Regions from separate parts of the Psychrobacillus sp. FSL K6-2836 genome, predicted to be linked through region 1. Evidence: riboswitches for the same ligand, from Rfam matches in the RefSeq annotation. Region 1 holds a riboswitch; each other region holds the start of a gene.
What was found. Region 1 has a riboswitch for S-adenosylmethionine ahead of MKY37_RS14295 (bifunctional homocysteine S-methyltransferase/methylenetetrahydrofolate reductase). Riboswitches for the same ligand answer to the same signal wherever they lie in the genome.

Region 1 (5,526 bases):
CGTTCCAGCACTTCTTCGGACAATTTAATGCCAGGCACTTCATTGTGGAGGAACTCAGAATTACGACTATTGGTCAATGGCATAATGCCGATGAAAATAGGCGTCGATAAATGCTTCGTTGCTTCATATATTTCATGCATTTTTTCTTTTGAATATACAGGCTGCGTGATGAAATAATCAGCCCCACATTCGATTTTCTTCTCAAGTCGCTTCACTGCACGCTCAAGCACACGAACATTTGGGTTAAACGCAGCTGCTACTGAGAAATTAGCTTTTTTACGAAGTGATTTTCCAGAGAAAGAAATACCTTCGTTTAATTGTTTGATTAGCTGCAGCAACTCTAAGCTCGAAACATCATAAACACTTGTTGCTCCAGGGAAATCCCCAATTTTCGTTGGGTCCCCAGTTACCGCAAGAATATCATGAATGCCTAGCGCATCCAGCCCCATCAAATGAGATTGAAGACCGATTAAGTTACGGTCACGGCATGTAATATGAGCGAGGGGACGAATTTTTTTTTCATACTTTAACATAGAACCCATTGCCATATTGCTAATACGTGGGGAGGCCAATGAATTGTCCGCCATCGTCACTGCATCAATTCCAGCGGCATATAGCTGTTCCGCACCTTCCATGAAAGTAGCTGTATCTAGGTGACGAGGAGTATCTAATTCCACAATAATCGTCCGTTCGGTTTTAACTTTTTCATGAAGGGGCTGTGTGTTAGTCGGTTTGGCGTCTTGAATAATAATTGGCTTTTTCAACTCTACAACTTTACTCGTAATTGGTGCTAAATGCCCAATATGTTTTTTTACTGCTTCTATATGCTTTGGCGTCGTCCCGCAGCAGCCCCCTATTAGTCGGACTCCTGCATCCCTCAGGTATAACGCAGCTTTACCAAAATATTCAGCATCGGACTCATAGACAATCCGTCCTTCATCTATATCAAGCAGACTCGCATTCGGATAAGCAGATAGGAACGCTTTTTCCGGAAGCTTTACTCCTTCTAATGCTTGAATCGTATGATGGGGACCTAGTCGACAGTTGACTCCAACTATGTTCGCCCCAATTGCTTCAAGCTGAAGCAGAGCATCATTAAGTGGTAAACCATTTTGCAAAATACCGGGCTCATGCATGGATACTTGGGCAATGATTGGAATATCTGTATGTGAGCGAAGATGCGTTATAGTAGTCTTTAATTCTTCCAAGTCATAATACGTTTCGAGTAATAATCCATCTGGATCTCCTGCTAACAGCTGGATTGCCTGCTGATCGAGTGATTGGATAATCTCCTGAAGCGAGGCATCACTTTTCCGAATTCCTCGAATGCCCCCAATCGTACCGAGGACAAATTGGTTGCCCGGTGCAGCAGCTCTTTTAGCAATTTGGATAGCCGCTTCATTTATTTCTTTCACTTGGTTTTCTAAGCCATAGCGAGCAAGCTTGATGGCATTCGCTCCATACGTATTCGTTTGAATAATATCTGCTCCAGCTGCAATATAATCCTGATGTATCTTCTCAATAATTTCCGGCTTTTGAATATTCAATTCCTCATTGCAATAATCGATTCCATACGAATAAAGTAACGTACCCATTGCCCCATCCGCTGTCAGTATAGATGTCTGTAACCCCTCTAATAAACCCATATTGTATCCATCCTCTCCATATAAAAAAGCCTTCCATGAAAAGAAGGCTTTACGAGTATGCAAGATACCACCTTCTCATCTTTCAGACTTTGCAAAGTCTGCTGGATTTAGCACCTGACCAATTAATTGGCTGGTTGCTGAAGCATCATAGGGCCAGTCCCTTAGCTTCTCTTGATAAGAATTTCATTTATTCAATTTTCTAATTAGACATATCGTACCTTTATTCAACTAAAGCGTCAAGACATGTTTTGAATTTTCTATACTTTTTGACTTATGTTTATCGCATTCAAGTGATTTTCCTGTATATTCTAGTGATTCTGTTCTGGATTCTAGTGATTCTTCGCTACATTCTAGTGATTCTTCTCTACATTCTAGCGATTCTTCGCCACATTCTAGCGATTCTTTGCTACATTCTAGTGATTCTTCTCTACATTCTAGCGATTCACTCTTTTTCTATCTTTCTCAGTATATGCACAGTTGCTTTACCATATCCATTTATACTTGGTGTTCCTGGATGTTCCAATCTTGGTTAGATTCATTGAATGCAGGATTCTGTGCGCAATATAATTTGACTCTAGATGAAGAAATGTTCTGCATTGTTTATTCGTAATAGTATCACTAATCAGCATAAACCAATCCCTAATAGCTTTTTCATGTGCGAATTTATCGAAATGACCACAGCGAGCGCAAGTCCAACCACTTTTTCTTTTTACCATTCCATGAAAATTACAGTTTTCACAGCGGACTCCGCTTTTCAGGTCTTCAGGTTTAATTCCCCAGCGTGCACACATTGGAAAGGGAATATAGGTTTGTTGGTCGACTTTTATTTTTTCACTAAATTTTTGCATCTCATTCGAATTAAAATATACATTTTCACGAGGAAGATTGCGCAAATAGACAGGAATGGTTTGTGGAAGAATAGCACTATGTTTTTTCGGGGGTTCAATCACTCTTACTTTCGGATTGCTAAGAACGATCACTCCGTGTATGGGGATAGTCAATGCTTGATCTCCTAGCCATTCTTCCAGTAAATAAATATTCCGGGATAATTGAATTTCTGGGCTTTCAAATACATCTATTTTCCCATCATTTGTTTCACGCTCTAACAATGCAGGGTTTTGTTTGAAAAATAACTTACCACTTATATTTTTACTTTCAAGAATTACTAAAAAAAAGGGAGTAAGAAAGATTGCATCCATTTGAAATTTACCGTTTGAATTCAACCCTACATTTTCAACGAATAAGTACTCAAAAGGAAATGTATATTTTGCAAACACCTCACTTATTCTTCGTTCTCCTTGCAAACCAGCTTTTGCCCCCTTTGCTTTTGCAATAATTATTTCCTTTTGTGCATGTGTATCATTTCATCGTTCCCCTAACACTTGTAAACCAATTAAATTATATTCGCAAGAATCCATATTTTTAAGCATACAATCACCTCCATCTGCATCGTAGCACAACAAAAGAAATTGTAAATTTCACCAAATATGCAACTATTCCACTTTCCCCATAAAAAAGGACCAAAATTGAATTTTGGTCCAAAAACTTACTCAACTATTGAATTTATAATATTTTCCGCAGTTTCTTTACCGTTCTTAATACAAGCGACAATTCCAACCCCATAATAAGAACAGCCAGCCAGCACTACGTTTGGCATTGCGTCAGTCATTTTAGCTGTTAATGACTGAATCGCCTCACCGTGTGCTAAATGATAGTTTGGCATTTGGTCGTTCCATTTTGTTACTTCAATCACCTCAGGCTTGCCCGTTAATTTCAAGCTCATTTCAATGTCTTGGAGCGCAACTTTTACTAGCTCATCCTCCGTCATATCCTTCATGCTCTCGAAGACTGGACTTGAGCTCTTATAGAACATTCGAACAAGTAATTGATTGTCCTTTGATGTATGTGTCCATTTGCGGCTTGTCCACGTGCATGCATTACATTTCACATCACTATTTTCGGATACGATAAAACCAGTACCCTCTGCAGGGAGTTGCTCGTCAGGTATATCAAAACCAAGATATACGCTAATAAGAGATGAATTTTTAAGGCTGTTGAAATCAGTATCTAACTCTTCGTCCTGAAGAATTACCTGAGCTACATGATGAGGAGTAGCGAGCACTACACTATCTGCTTCAATCGTTTCTCCATTAGCCAATAAAACCAGATAGCGGTTATCCTTCTTTTCCACTTTCTTCGTTGCCACACCTTTAATAATCGTTGTTTCACTCAGCACTTCCTCTAAACGATCGATAAGTGTAGAAAGCCCATGTCGGAAAGAGATAAACTTCTTATTTGCTGCTGCAAGGAATTTGGCTTTATTTTCTTCAAAACCTTTAATAATACTTCCGTATTTATTTTTATAATCAATCAAATAAGGCAGTGTTGTAGCGATAGTTAGCTTATTTAAATCGCCAGAATACACACCAGATAACACAGGTACAATTTGTTTTTCAACTAATTCTTTCCCTAAGAAATATTCTAAAAATGACCCCACGGAGCTTTCTTTCGTAAAGGTTTCATTTCGCAATTCCAAATCCTTTAATGCTTCTTTTTTCCCCGCTTCTGATACTAACGTACTGCTATTTAACGACTCGATGCTTGTGGGAATACCGAATACAGTGTCTGCGGGAATCGCATGTAATTCATTGTTTGTGTAAATGTATGAAATGCCCGTAGAGTTATACACTTTTTCATCTTCAAGCTTAAGCTCTTCAATCAACTCTGAGATGGCTTCGTTTCTTGCAACGATTGAATCCGCACCAACCTCAATTATGAAGTCGTTCTGCTTCACGGTATGAATCTTACCACCTAAATACTCATTCGCTTCAACTAATACTAACTCTATATCTAAAGACTTTTCGTTTTTAAGTTTTTGCAAATAATGCATTGTAGAAAGCCCTGTAATTCCCCCACCAATAACCACTATTTTTTTCAACGTAACCACTCCTTATTTCAATTCATACAACTAGTATAAGTGTTTTTTAAAATATCGGATATGATTTACCTCACTGTTAAAAGGAATTGTGAAGAAATAGAGAAGTTAGCACTAAATTGAAGTAGGTACGCAGAGGACTAAAAAAGGACCTTTTATAAGGTCCTTTCAGCTTGACGACAAAAGTATTTTTATAAACTGCTATGAGTAATAATAAATATCTTTAAAGAGGTTGCTTTATCTAAATAAAAGTATATATAGTGGAAACCTTTAAGGAGTTGTTTATAAGGCAAGGACCACCACGAAGAATCCTGTGGGAACAGCTTGAGCAGAAGACCCGCAGGAACGCAGTGACGAGGAGGCAAAAGCCAAGCCCACGGAAAGCGAAGTGGTGGTCCTTGCCGATTTTAGTATACAACTCTATGCACCAAAAATTGAGTTGTATACAGTCTGAAAGGACCTTTTATAAGGTCCTTTTCTTAAGAGGCAATGAAGAAATCAAAATCCAATTTTCTTACTTCATATTGTATAGCTTTATATCAGTCAACAACTTGCATTATACTAACTCACACTTTCCGTAGAGGAGGTGTTACTTTTTAAGCTATCTAACAGAACGTAGCCAAATATTACCCCAGCTATAGACGTGAATATTGTATCCCCTAACATGAGAAATGATTTTGAAAATAATAAATTTGTTCCGAAAGAAATAATAAGAAGTGGAATTGTTGCTATATAGAAAGACGGAATTCCAATTACTATGATCTTCATCCAATCAAAGGACCATTTCTTTTTGTCTCTTATTTCTATTATCAATTTAGGTAATCGTAATAATAACCCTATAAAAACGGGGTAAATACTTATAAATATATAATAAGGTTTCATATCAAATACGATTGCTGATTTTTCTCTTAATCTCACTTGATATTCCATTCCAATATAAAAGAT
Region 2 (5,526 bases), 710 kb from region 1:
TTGCTCTTTTACACCTTCAATATATTGAGCTGAAAATGTCCCTAAATTTTGTTGCATAACCAATGCAATTTTCTTGCCAGCTAGCGGATGGTCTGAAGCCTCTGCCTTACTGCTAGATGAAGTACTTACTTCTCCCTCTGCTTTTGGTTGACATGCGGCTAACAATACTCCAATAACCATAATCGCAAATAATAACCAATACTTATTAGTTTTCATAAATTTTCTCCTTTTCATTTGAAACCGCTAGTTGAGTTGAAATGTTTTCACTATAATTTGGATAGATAATACCTTTTTCTGTAATAATAGCGCTTATATATTTTGATGGTGTCACATCAAACGCAGGATTGAATACTTTTGTATTTACTGGGGCAATAGCTTTGTCGTTAATAATAATAATTTCCTCTGCTTTCCTTTCTTCTATTGGTATTTCTTCTCCATTATTTATGGATAAATCGAATGTAGAGGATGGTGCGGCCACATAAAATGGAATTCCATATACGGAAGCAAGAATAGCTAAGTTAAGAGTTCCTATTTTGTTTGCTGTGTCACCATTTTTAGCTATCCGATCAGCTCCAACAATAATTGCTTCTATTCCTTTTGCCCCTATTGTGTGAGCAGCCATACTATCGGTAATAAGTGTCACATCGACACCTGATTGCTGTAGCTCCCACACTGTCAGCCTGCCTCCTTGAAAGACAGGTCTAGTTTCACATGCAAATACTTCAAACTCTTTGCCACGTTCTTTTCCTAAGTGAAAAGGTGCTAATGCGGTACCGTACTTTGCAGTAGCAATAGAACCCGCATTGCAAATAGTCATTACTTTGGTTTTATCTTCAAATAAAGAAAGTGCAAATTCACCAATATTCTGACAGGACTCCTCGTCTTCCTTATGGATTCTCATTGCTTCTTTAACTAGTAGCTCTTTTGCAATCAGAACATTATCCATATGACTTGCTACTTTTAGCAACCTCTTAAGTGCCCAAACCAGGTTGACAGCAGTTGGTCGCGATTTGCCCAAGTATGTTGCATCCTTTTCTAGTATTTCTAGAAAATCTATCATTGAATTTGTTTTATAGTTCTGCGCCTCCATAGCTAATCCATATGCCGCCGTAATCCCTATGGCAGGAGCTCCACGAACTTTTAGGGTAATTATGGCCTCGTAAACATCTTTAAGTGTTTCTAGTTTTATATAGACAATTTCATGCGGAAGCTTCTGTTGATCTAAGATTATTAACTGCTTACCTTCCCACTTAATTGATAATGGAATACTCACTTTTTATTTCTCCTAACAACTCAATTACTGCATCTATTGAGTCTATTTCCTTATGACTCACTATTAATCTTTCACCAGCCTTAAGAGTTTGTTTTTTTAGTAAAATTCGTTGTTCTTGGTTTTCAATACTATCCAAGTCCTTCACATGTGCCAGTCCAATTGTTCTACGAATAAGCTCACACCCTGCAAATCCTAATGAATCATGAAATATTTTCCCTAACACAAATGCCTCATATCCCTCAACGTCATTAAATAAGTCAAATTCACTCTGTTTCAAATACTCCGAAAATTTACCGGAGAAAGTGATCCATGTGTTATGAATATGACTATGTATGACTTCACGTTGTTCGCCTTCTCTGGTTATAGATTGAACTATTAAATTTGCCAAAAATAAGCCTATATCAAATCCAATAGGACCATAAAAAGCAAACTCTGGATCTATTACTTTAGTTTCTTCTTCACTCGCAAATATACTTCCCGTATGAAGATCTCCATGTAGCAAAGCTTCAGCTTCTGTCAAAAAGCTTCTTTTTAATTTTGCTACTTCGAGCTTTAATAAATTATTATTCCATATTTCTTCCACTTCTGATCGTAATGCAGGTTCAAAGTCATTAGTTTCATGATTAAAAAAAGGATCCGTAAAGATTAAGTCCTCCGTGATCTTACACAATTCTGGATTAGAGAATTCTACAACAAGCGCTTTTTTTTCGAAGGGATGAAGTGCAAAATCAGAAGTATGAAAAAGTGTCGAAGCCAGATATTCCCCAATGTCAGATGACAGTTTAGGATAGGACTCCCCTTTTATCAAACCCTCACGCACTATTTCTAGATGAGATAAGTCTTCCATAACCGTGATTGCTAAATTTTCATCTGTTGCATAAACTTTGGGAACTAGAGCGGCAGCATATTCTCCATGTTTTTGTAATGCACTCGCTTCAATCTTTGCCCTTTTCAGTGTAAGTGGCCAACTCTCCCCGATTACTTTTGCATAGGGTAAGGCCTGTTTAATAATAACTCCATGCCCACTTGCTCGATTTGCTATATGGAATACATAGTTTAAATTTCCATCACCAATCTCTTCACAAACTAATGGAGCTTCGTTCGAGAACAATGATAATTCAATTGCCAGTGAAATTGCCGTTTCTTTAGTTAATGCTTCGTATTTTTTCGTCGCTACTACCGCCATTACTATCTCCCTCTCATTTAAAAAATAAAAAACCTCTTTCCAAAAGAAAGAGGCTAAGAATAAGAGATTCTGAACCTCTTATCTCTCAGAAAGTAAACTTTCTGATGGAATTAGCACCGTGCCTTACGGAATTTTACATTCCGGCGCATAAAGCGCCCCGTCTCACAACGGTATTACGGTCGGTTGCTGGGCGTCATCGGGCCATTATCCCTCTGCCTGCTCTTGATAAGAGTGCGGTACTACTATTGATGTTTGTTTAGAATCCTAGCATACTAGAAAAAGTTATGTCAACAGTATTTCGAATAAATATAATTTTTAATTTTTTTGTTGACAGAATTTTTAATGCATGGAATAATCAATGTAATTTATTAAATAATTCAACTGAATATTTTCTTATTTAGAGCAGGTGGAGGGACAAGCCCTATGATACCCGGCAACCGATTCAATTTTGAACACGGTGCTAATTCTTGCAGCCAACAGGCTGAGAAATAAGAAGTTGTTAAACTATTAACCTCTTCTTATTTGAAGAGGTTTTTTATATTATCCGTTGAGCGCTTGCGCTTTTCTTATATTCTATCCAGCTCCTCGTGCCGCTTCAGAATTTCAGCAAAGGAACAAGACGCCTTTTCGTGAAATTCTTCAAGCGCTAGTCGGAGGCCCACAGGATGTAGGTCAGTCAGTCGTTGCGAAATGTTTTTTTATTTTGCGACGAGCTTTGCGCAGGAGCACCACGATGTCGCGAACTTAGACTGACTTCCCAAGCATAGACGCTTGCACATTTATTAAGTTAGGAGTGAAAAAATGAGCGGAATTACCGCGCACTATCAACTATACGGAAAATCTGGTTCTTTTGAAAAAAAGGCGGAAGATATTGCACTTGGATTGACTATTGGTTCTTGGACCAGTTTAGCTTTATTAGAACAGGAACAGCTAAAAAAGCATAAAGGAATTGTAATATCTGTTACTGAATTTAAGGACATCCTACATCCCATTCAACCGGAAAAAATTAAGGGAGAAATTAAAATATTCTATCCTGCAGCAAATTTTTCTACTGATATTCCGGCAATTTTAACAACAGTCTTCGGCAAACTATCGCTAGACGGTGAAGTAAAGTTATTAGATTTACAATTCGATCTAAATATGTTGTCTCATTTCCCTGGTCCACGCTTCGGCATACAAGGAATCCGAGAAATATTAGGAGTCCATGAACGCCCACTAGTTATGAGTATATTCAAAGGAGTCATTGGGAGAGATATTGACTATTTAGCCGAGCAGCTTAAACAGCAGGCACTCGGTGGAGTTGATCTTGTAAAAGATGATGAAATTCTATTCGAAAACCCACTTACTCCTTTTGAAACACGTATTACTACTGGGCGCGAAGTCTTGAGGCAAGTGTATGAAGACACCGGGCATCGTACTTTATATGCAGTAAATTTGTCGGGACGTACATTCGAGTTAAAAGATAAGGCCAAAAAAGCCCGAGAACTTGGAGCAGATGCACTCCTATTTAATGTTCACACTTATGGATTAGACGTTCTTCAAGAGCTAGCGGAAGACGAGGAAATCCAATTGCCACTTATGGCACACCCGGCTTATAGTGGAGCATTAACGTCCTCAGCATTTTATGGGGTTTCAACATCACTAGTTCTTGGAAAACTTACTCGTTATGCAGGAGCAGACTTTTCATTGTTCCCTTCTCCTTATGGTAGCGTTGCGCTTGAAAAGTCTATAGCTCTTTCTTTAGGTGAAGAGCTAACAAAAATCAGCAAGGTTAAACAATGCTTTCCAGTTCCATCTGCAGGAATTCACCCCGGTCTCGTACCACTATTAATGGATGACTATGGAATTGATAGCATTATTAATGCAGGCGGGGGTGTACATGGGCATCCCGCAGGTGCAACAGGAGGTGGTTTAGCTTTTAGGCAGGCCGTATCAGCTGTTTTGGAAGGTATTCCGTTAGAACAGGCAGCGAAACAACATAGTGAACTAAAAACAGCAATTGAATTATGGGGGTGATTATATGAGTAAACTTGTAGTTTTTTGTGACTTTGATGGAACCATTACCAATCAGGATAATATTATGGCAATTATGAAAAAGTTTGCTCCACCAGAATGGACACCGATTAAAGATGATATTTTAGGTCAACGAATTTCCATACGAGAAGGCGTAGCAAAAATGTTCGCTCTCCTACCTATCGAGTCAAAAGATGAAATTATTTCTTTTGTACTTAAGCAGGCGATTATTCGCGATGGATTTAGTGAATTTGTATCCTTTACAAAAAAGCATGACATACCACTTTATATCGTAAGTGGCGGTATAGACTTTTTCGTCCATAAGCTACTAGAACCATTCGGGCCATTTGCAGGAGTTTATTGTAATACATCAGAATTTTCCAAGGATACAATTCACATTGATTTTCCACATAGCTGTGATGAACAATGCACGAGCCAAGGCTGTGGTTGCTGTAAACCATCTATTATTCGTACTCTGCTTGACCAAGATGCTATGAGTGTTGTAATTGGCGATTCTATTACTGATTTAGAAGCAGCAAAATTGGGAGATATCATTATCGCAAGAGACTTCTTAATCGAAAAATGCGAGGAAATAAATATTCCCTATGAGCCATTTGAGAACTTCCACGATGTGATAAAGATTATTGATGCTAAATTAGGTGTGAAATTATGACTTTACAAGATAAATGGGAAGAACTTGCGAATATAAAAGATGAGTTAGCTGCAAGAGATTGGTTTATGGGGACTAGCGGAAATCTTGCTATTAAAGTAAATGATAATCCTATAGAGTTTTTAGTAACTGCAAGCGGAAAAGATAAAAAAAAGAGGACTTCAGAAGATTTTTTACTTGTTGATGCCACTGGAAATCCAGTAGAAAATACTCATTTAACTCCATCTGCCGAAACATTACTACACTGTGCAATATATCGAGAGACAAATGCAGGTTGCAGTCTACACATCCATACAGTTGCCAATAACGTTATCTCTGAATTATACGGCGATAAAGGTTCAGTTGATTTTCAAGGCATTGAACTTATTAAAGCATTTGGAATGT
Region 3 (5,526 bases), 2.8 Mb from region 1:
CATATCCTGCCCTATCGAATGAAATAACCTGCGAAAACTCAGAAACTTTTGGTTGAATATAATACCAATCAATTGAACAACAACTTAATCCAGCATCTAAAATTACTGTATATTTCGAATCATTTCTTCCAGTATCAATAGTATGGATTAATCTATCATTTATTTTCACTAGACTACCTAATCCACTTACTTTATGTTTCTTATTAGAGTACATATTTGCTAACATTAATGGAAATCCAATGATTGCAAGCGTGGTTTTAAAAACCTTTTCATATTTCATATAACCTCTCCTAGTGTCATGTAGTGATATGATAGCATAATTTAACAAAATTGTAAGAAAAGAAATTAAACATTGTTTAATGCTATTGCGACATAAAATCTGTAGATTTAGGGATATATGTTTCTTGCAAGAGTAACATCTTTATATATATTTCAAAGAAAAAAATGCGGACAATTAAACAGAAAATTCCAGTATCCTAAGCATGGGTCGTTTACATTTTATAGGATTTGAGTGTTTATTAATTTTCATGGGAGACTAATTTATCCGTATTTCAACATTAGGTGATTCTTAGCTATTAAGGAGAGGATTGGTATCATAATACCAATTAACATAACCAAAATAAAAAGAACCTGCTATTAAAAAATATGTTTTATTAGCAGGTTCTCAAGATATTTTATTGTTTTCCAAAAGTTGCAGGCATTAATACAGCGATAACTTCACCTCGAGCACAGAGCTCTTCTCCTGCAAAGACTTCAGTAGTGACTTTGAATTTCTTAGGATGGATCTCCTCCACTTTGCCAATTGCTTTTAGCGTAACTTTTTGCGGTGTTGGTTTTAGGAAATCTACATGTAAAGAACCTGTCACAAAGCGTGGCGGTATTTCTCCACTACCTGGTTCAAACCCATTCTTTCGGTGTAGTGCAAGTGACGCAGACCCTGTGCCATGACAGTCGACTAATGCCCCAATTAGCCCACCATATACGAAACCAGGTATAGCGATATGTTCTTCCTTTGGTTCGTAAATCGTCACTGTTTGTTCCTCATCCCATGCCGTACGAAAGCGATGTCCTTCCTTGTTCATTCTCCCGCAACCGTAGCACCATGCGAAATCCTCTGGGTATTCATCTTGAATAGCGTGAATTTTTTCTACCATTTATAATTCCCCCTTTAGAAAACCATACAAAAAAGCTATCTGTACGTCAATACAGATAGCAATATAACTTTTAATATATATCTACTCTACGGTCTTTAAATATAGGAATTCTCTTTCTTACTTCTTCCACTTCCTCTATATTGATATCTACTAATCCGATTGTTTCTTCATCGGCTCCAATCCAAAGAACCTCTCCCCATGGTGCAATTACCATTGAGTTTCCGTTAAATGAATTATTAGGATCGTCTCCAACTCGGTTAACTGCAACGATGAAGCATTGATTTTCAATTGCTCGAGCCTGTAATAAGATTTTCCAATGATCAACTCTAGTTGCTGGCCATTGTGCAGGTACAAAAATTACTTTCGCTCCAGCCAATGAATGCATCCGGAACCACTCTGGAAAGCGTAAATCATAACAAATAACGCCACCCATTTCGACATCATTCAGGGTGAATATATTTTTGTTCGATCCTGCTGCTAAATAAAGATGTTCATCCATTAATTTAAATAAATGAGCTTTGTCATATTCTGCAATCAGCTCTCCAGTATTATTTACGATGTACATTGTATTAAAGAAATGATTATCTTTTTTCGTTGAAACTGATCCACCAATAATATGAATCTGTAACTCTTTTGCTAACCCCGTCAAGAGATTTTTGGTTTCTTCCCCGTTTATATCAGCTATTTCTTCAAGATGTGTTAAATCATAACCAGTATTCCACATTTCAGGCAGTACAACGATTTCTGCATTTAACATCGCCGCTTTTCGAATCTTCTCTTCCACTTTTCTAAAATTTTCTTTTGGATTCCCAAAAGCTATATTTAACTGGACACAAGCAATCCTCATTTTGACACCCCTATAGACATAATTATAAAAAGATTATAAGATTTGACTAACAAATGCAACTAATTAGAAAACGAGGTTACGTATATGGAATTTTCAAACCGTTTAAAAAGTCTACCTTCGCAGTTTTTTGCTACACTAGTAAAAAAAGTAGGAGAAGCAGTTCTAGAAGGTAGAGATGTGATTAATTTAGGACAGGGTAATCCTGATCAGCCTACCCCCCCTCATATTGTACAAGCACTGCAAGAAGCTGCTGCTAATCCACTAAATCATAAGTATAGTCCATTTCGTGGAACTGGGGATTTTAAAAAAGCTGCAGCCAATTTCTATAAACGAGAATATAATGTGGACATTGATCCTGAAACGGAAGTGGCAATTTTATTTGGAACTAAAATTGGTTTAGTCGAGCTTCCGTTAGCACTGATGAATGAAAATGATTTAATGCTTCTTCCAGACCCTGGCTATCCTGATTATTTGTCAGGGGTGGGACTTGCAAATGTTGAGTTTAACACGATGCCATTAATCGAGGAAAATAATTTCCTACCTGATTACAGCTCTTTAACGGAGGAGCAAAAACAAAAAGCCAAACTGATGTATTTGAATTATCCTAATAACCCTACTGGGGCAATTGCTACTTTAGACTTTTTCCAAGAGACTGTTACGTTAGCGAAAGAGACTGATATTGCTATTGTTCATGATTTTGCATATGGAGGAATCGGATTTGATGACGTGAAGCCAGTAAGTTTTTTACAGGCAGAAGGTGCGAAAGAAGTTGGCATAGAGATGTATACTCTATCCAAAACGTATAATATGGCCGGCTGGAGAGTTGGTTTTGCTGTAGGAAATGCTAAAATTATTGAAGCTATTAATATAATTCAAGACCATTTATTTGTTAGTCTTTTCCCTGCTATTCAAGACGCTGCCACTGCTGCGTTAAATGAAAGTCAGGAATGTGTAGAAGAATTAGTGAATTTATATGAAGGTAGAAGAAATGCCCTAATCGAATCTTGCAACAGTATTGGCTGGCGGGTAAAGGCACCCAAAGGTTCCTTCTTCGCATGGTTACCTGTACCCAATAATTATACAAGTGAAGCTTTTGCAGATTTACTCTTGAAAGAAGCAGACGTAGCTGTTGCTGCCGGTAATGGATTTGGTACTTACGGCGAAGGATATGTTCGAGTTGGTCTTTTAGTCGATGAAGAACGTTTGAAAGAAGCAATTACACGTATTGGAAAACTGAATTTATTTTAAAAGAGGCTGGGACAGAACCCCAAAACAGCATTTTTCTCTGTGAGAAAAATGCTGTTTTTTTGCTGTGCACAAAATTGATTTCCATTCCAGGGACGCTTTCCACTGGCGCGGCCTGAGCCTTTAGTCTCAAGCGTCACCCTATTCCAGTAGGAGTTGCCCCTCCATTTCAATCAATTTTATTAATTATCCATTATTTAGTAAAGGTTTCTCCTAATCCAATAAAATTTCTACTTCTGTCCCAGTCTCTGTCATTTATTCACTTAAGTAGCTGGTTAGGTGTTTCTTTATTTGTTTCTACTGGGTAAAACTGATTCGCACCTGTTTCTTCGTCAAACTGTCTTCGAAACTCCATTTCCATAGTTTCAGCTAATACTAGGTCTACTGTAATAACAGGATTTTCGCCTTTTATAAAATGACCACCAAAAATATTACCATTTTGGTCACATATCGAGCCGTGAAAATGTGTTTCAAACTGCCCATCTCTTTGGCATACAACCCCTGTTCCTTGCAAAAATTCAATTGGTCCCTCTTTTACAATAAGATTATTGTAGCCTACACCTATAGGCGAATCTTCGTTTGGGATCAAATAAACAAATCCACTTCTTTGAAAACTACCAAAGCAGCTAAGAATAGTAGCGGAACTAATTCCATTTGTTTTACACAACTCCTCTATCCCTTCTAGTAGGTCAGTTCCATAAACCAAACGTGCACCTACAACCTTCCCTAGCTGTCCTACCGCAAAATTTACTCTAATTTTTGACAACGCTTACACACTCCTAATGTATAATTATTTATTGTTATTAAACATAAACTATTTCGAATGTTATATGCAACAATAAAAAAAGTGTGTTGACTTTCATAAGTTGATGTAGTAAATTATATTTTATGAACTGTTGGAAAACTTAATAGCTGATATCTCTTATCAAGAGTAGCTGAGGGACTGGCCCGATGAAGCTCGGCAACCATCCACATACTAACAGTATGTGGAAAGGTGCTAAATCCTGCAAAACATTTTGTTTTGATAGATAAGAGAGGACAAACGTATATTTGCGCCTCTCTTTCTAATGGAAGAGAGGCTTTTATATTTATACAACGTTCTTAATAATTATTCGGAGGAATGAAAAATGAAGAAATTAGGACTATTGTTATCAACTGTACTTTTAACTGGTACTCTTGCTGCTTGTGGAAGCGACGCAGATTCACAAACAAAAGCGATTAACGAGGACAAAATAGTAGTAGGTGTAACTGCAGGACCACATGAACAAATTGTGGAAGTGGCTGCAGAAGTTGCAGCTAAAGACGGATTAGAAGTCAAACTTCAAGTATTCTCAGATTATATTCTACCTAACACAGCATTATCAGAAGGTGATTTAGATGCGAATAGCTATCAACACGAACCTTTCCTAGACACGTTTAACGAGGATCACAATACTGACTTAGTACCAGTAGGAAAAACAATACTAAATCCGATGGGTGTATATTCAGAAAAATACAAGTCAATTGATGATCTGCCAGACGGTGCAACTTTTGGTTTACCTAATGACCCAACAAACGGTGCTCGTGCTTTATATATCTTAGAAGAAGCTGGTTATATCAAAATTAAAGAAGACAAAAGAGAGACAGCTAGTATTTATGACATTGAAGAGAATCCAAAAAACCTAGAATTCATTGAATTAGAAGCTGCTCAAATACCAAAACAACTTAGTGAAGTAGATGCAGCTGCTATCAATACAAACTTTGCACTGGCTGCTGGAATCAGTCCAAAAGATGATTCTATTTTACTTGAATCATCAAACTCTCCTTATGTGAACTATATTGTAGTTCGTGCGGAAAACAAAGATGATCCAACGATTCAAAAGTTGGTAAAAGCATATCAATCTGAAGAAGTAAGAAAATTCATCGAAGAAGAGTTTAAAGGTTCTGTATTAGCAAGCTGGGACGAATAATGGACTTGAAAACGTTACCGACTTCGGTAGCGTTTTCTTTAGAAAGGAAGATAGTAAATGATTATATTAGAAAATGTCTCGAAAGAGTTTAATAGCAAAAGTGGAACAGTAAAAGCAGTAAAGCAAGTGAACATTCAGGTAAATAAAGGAGAAATCCACGGTGTCATTGGATATAGTGGTGCTGGTAAAAGTACCCTGATTCGATGCGTAAATTTACTTGAACAGCCAACGGAAGGGAAAGTTTTCATAAACGGAGTAGAACTTACTTCCCTTCCCTTTCCTAAACTGCGTGAAACCCGCAATAAAATCGGCATGATATTTCAAGGATTTA

Region 2: another riboswitch for S-adenosylmethionine. It lies ahead of mtnW (2,3-diketo-5-methylthiopentyl-1-phosphate enolase); the one in region 1 lies ahead of MKY37_RS14295 (bifunctional homocysteine S-methyltransferase/methylenetetrahydrofolate reductase).
Region 3: another riboswitch for S-adenosylmethionine. It lies ahead of MKY37_RS00965 (MetQ/NlpA family ABC transporter substrate-binding protein); the one in region 1 lies ahead of MKY37_RS14295 (bifunctional homocysteine S-methyltransferase/methylenetetrahydrofolate reductase).

What each region holds. Positions count from the first base shown of each region.
Region 1 covers NZ_JBBOOM010000001.1:2,984,431-2,989,956, reverse strand. Annotated here, with positions in the region: gene MKY37_RS14295 (bifunctional homocysteine S-methyltransferase/methylenetetrahydrofolate reductase) at 1-1,646, opposite strand, end outside; SAM riboswitch class I at 1,719-1,827, opposite strand; gene MKY37_RS14290 (nuclease-related domain-containing protein) at 2,129-2,950, opposite strand; gene MKY37_RS14285 (protoporphyrinogen oxidase) at 3,193-4,584, opposite strand; gene MKY37_RS14280 (hypothetical protein) at 5,143-5,526, opposite strand, start outside.
Region 2 covers NZ_JBBOOM010000001.1:2,269,781-2,275,306, reverse strand. Annotated here, with positions in the region: gene MKY37_RS10640 (sugar ABC transporter substrate-binding protein) at 1-216, opposite strand, end outside; gene mtnA (S-methyl-5-thioribose-1-phosphate isomerase) at 206-1,273, opposite strand; gene mtnK (S-methyl-5-thioribose kinase) at 1,251-2,459, opposite strand; SAM riboswitch class I at 2,535-2,691, opposite strand; SAM riboswitch class I at 2,850-2,954, shown strand; gene mtnW (2,3-diketo-5-methylthiopentyl-1-phosphate enolase) at 3,261-4,475, shown strand; gene MKY37_RS10620 (2-hydroxy-3-keto-5-methylthiopentenyl-1-phosphate phosphatase) at 4,480-5,145, shown strand; gene MKY37_RS10615 (methylthioribulose 1-phosphate dehydratase) at 5,142-5,526, shown strand, end outside.
Region 3 covers NZ_JBBOOM010000001.1:176,853-182,378, forward strand. Annotated here, with positions in the region: gene MKY37_RS00940 (alpha/beta hydrolase) at 1-280, opposite strand, end outside; gene MKY37_RS00945 (PaaI family thioesterase) at 675-1,154, opposite strand; gene MKY37_RS00950 (carbon-nitrogen family hydrolase) at 1,225-2,001, opposite strand; gene MKY37_RS00955 (pyridoxal phosphate-dependent aminotransferase) at 2,086-3,249, shown strand; gene MKY37_RS00960 (PPC domain-containing DNA-binding protein) at 3,506-4,012, opposite strand; SAM riboswitch class I at 4,166-4,281, shown strand; gene MKY37_RS00965 (MetQ/NlpA family ABC transporter substrate-binding protein) at 4,374-5,195, shown strand; gene MKY37_RS00970 (methionine ABC transporter ATP-binding protein) at 5,253-5,526, shown strand, end outside.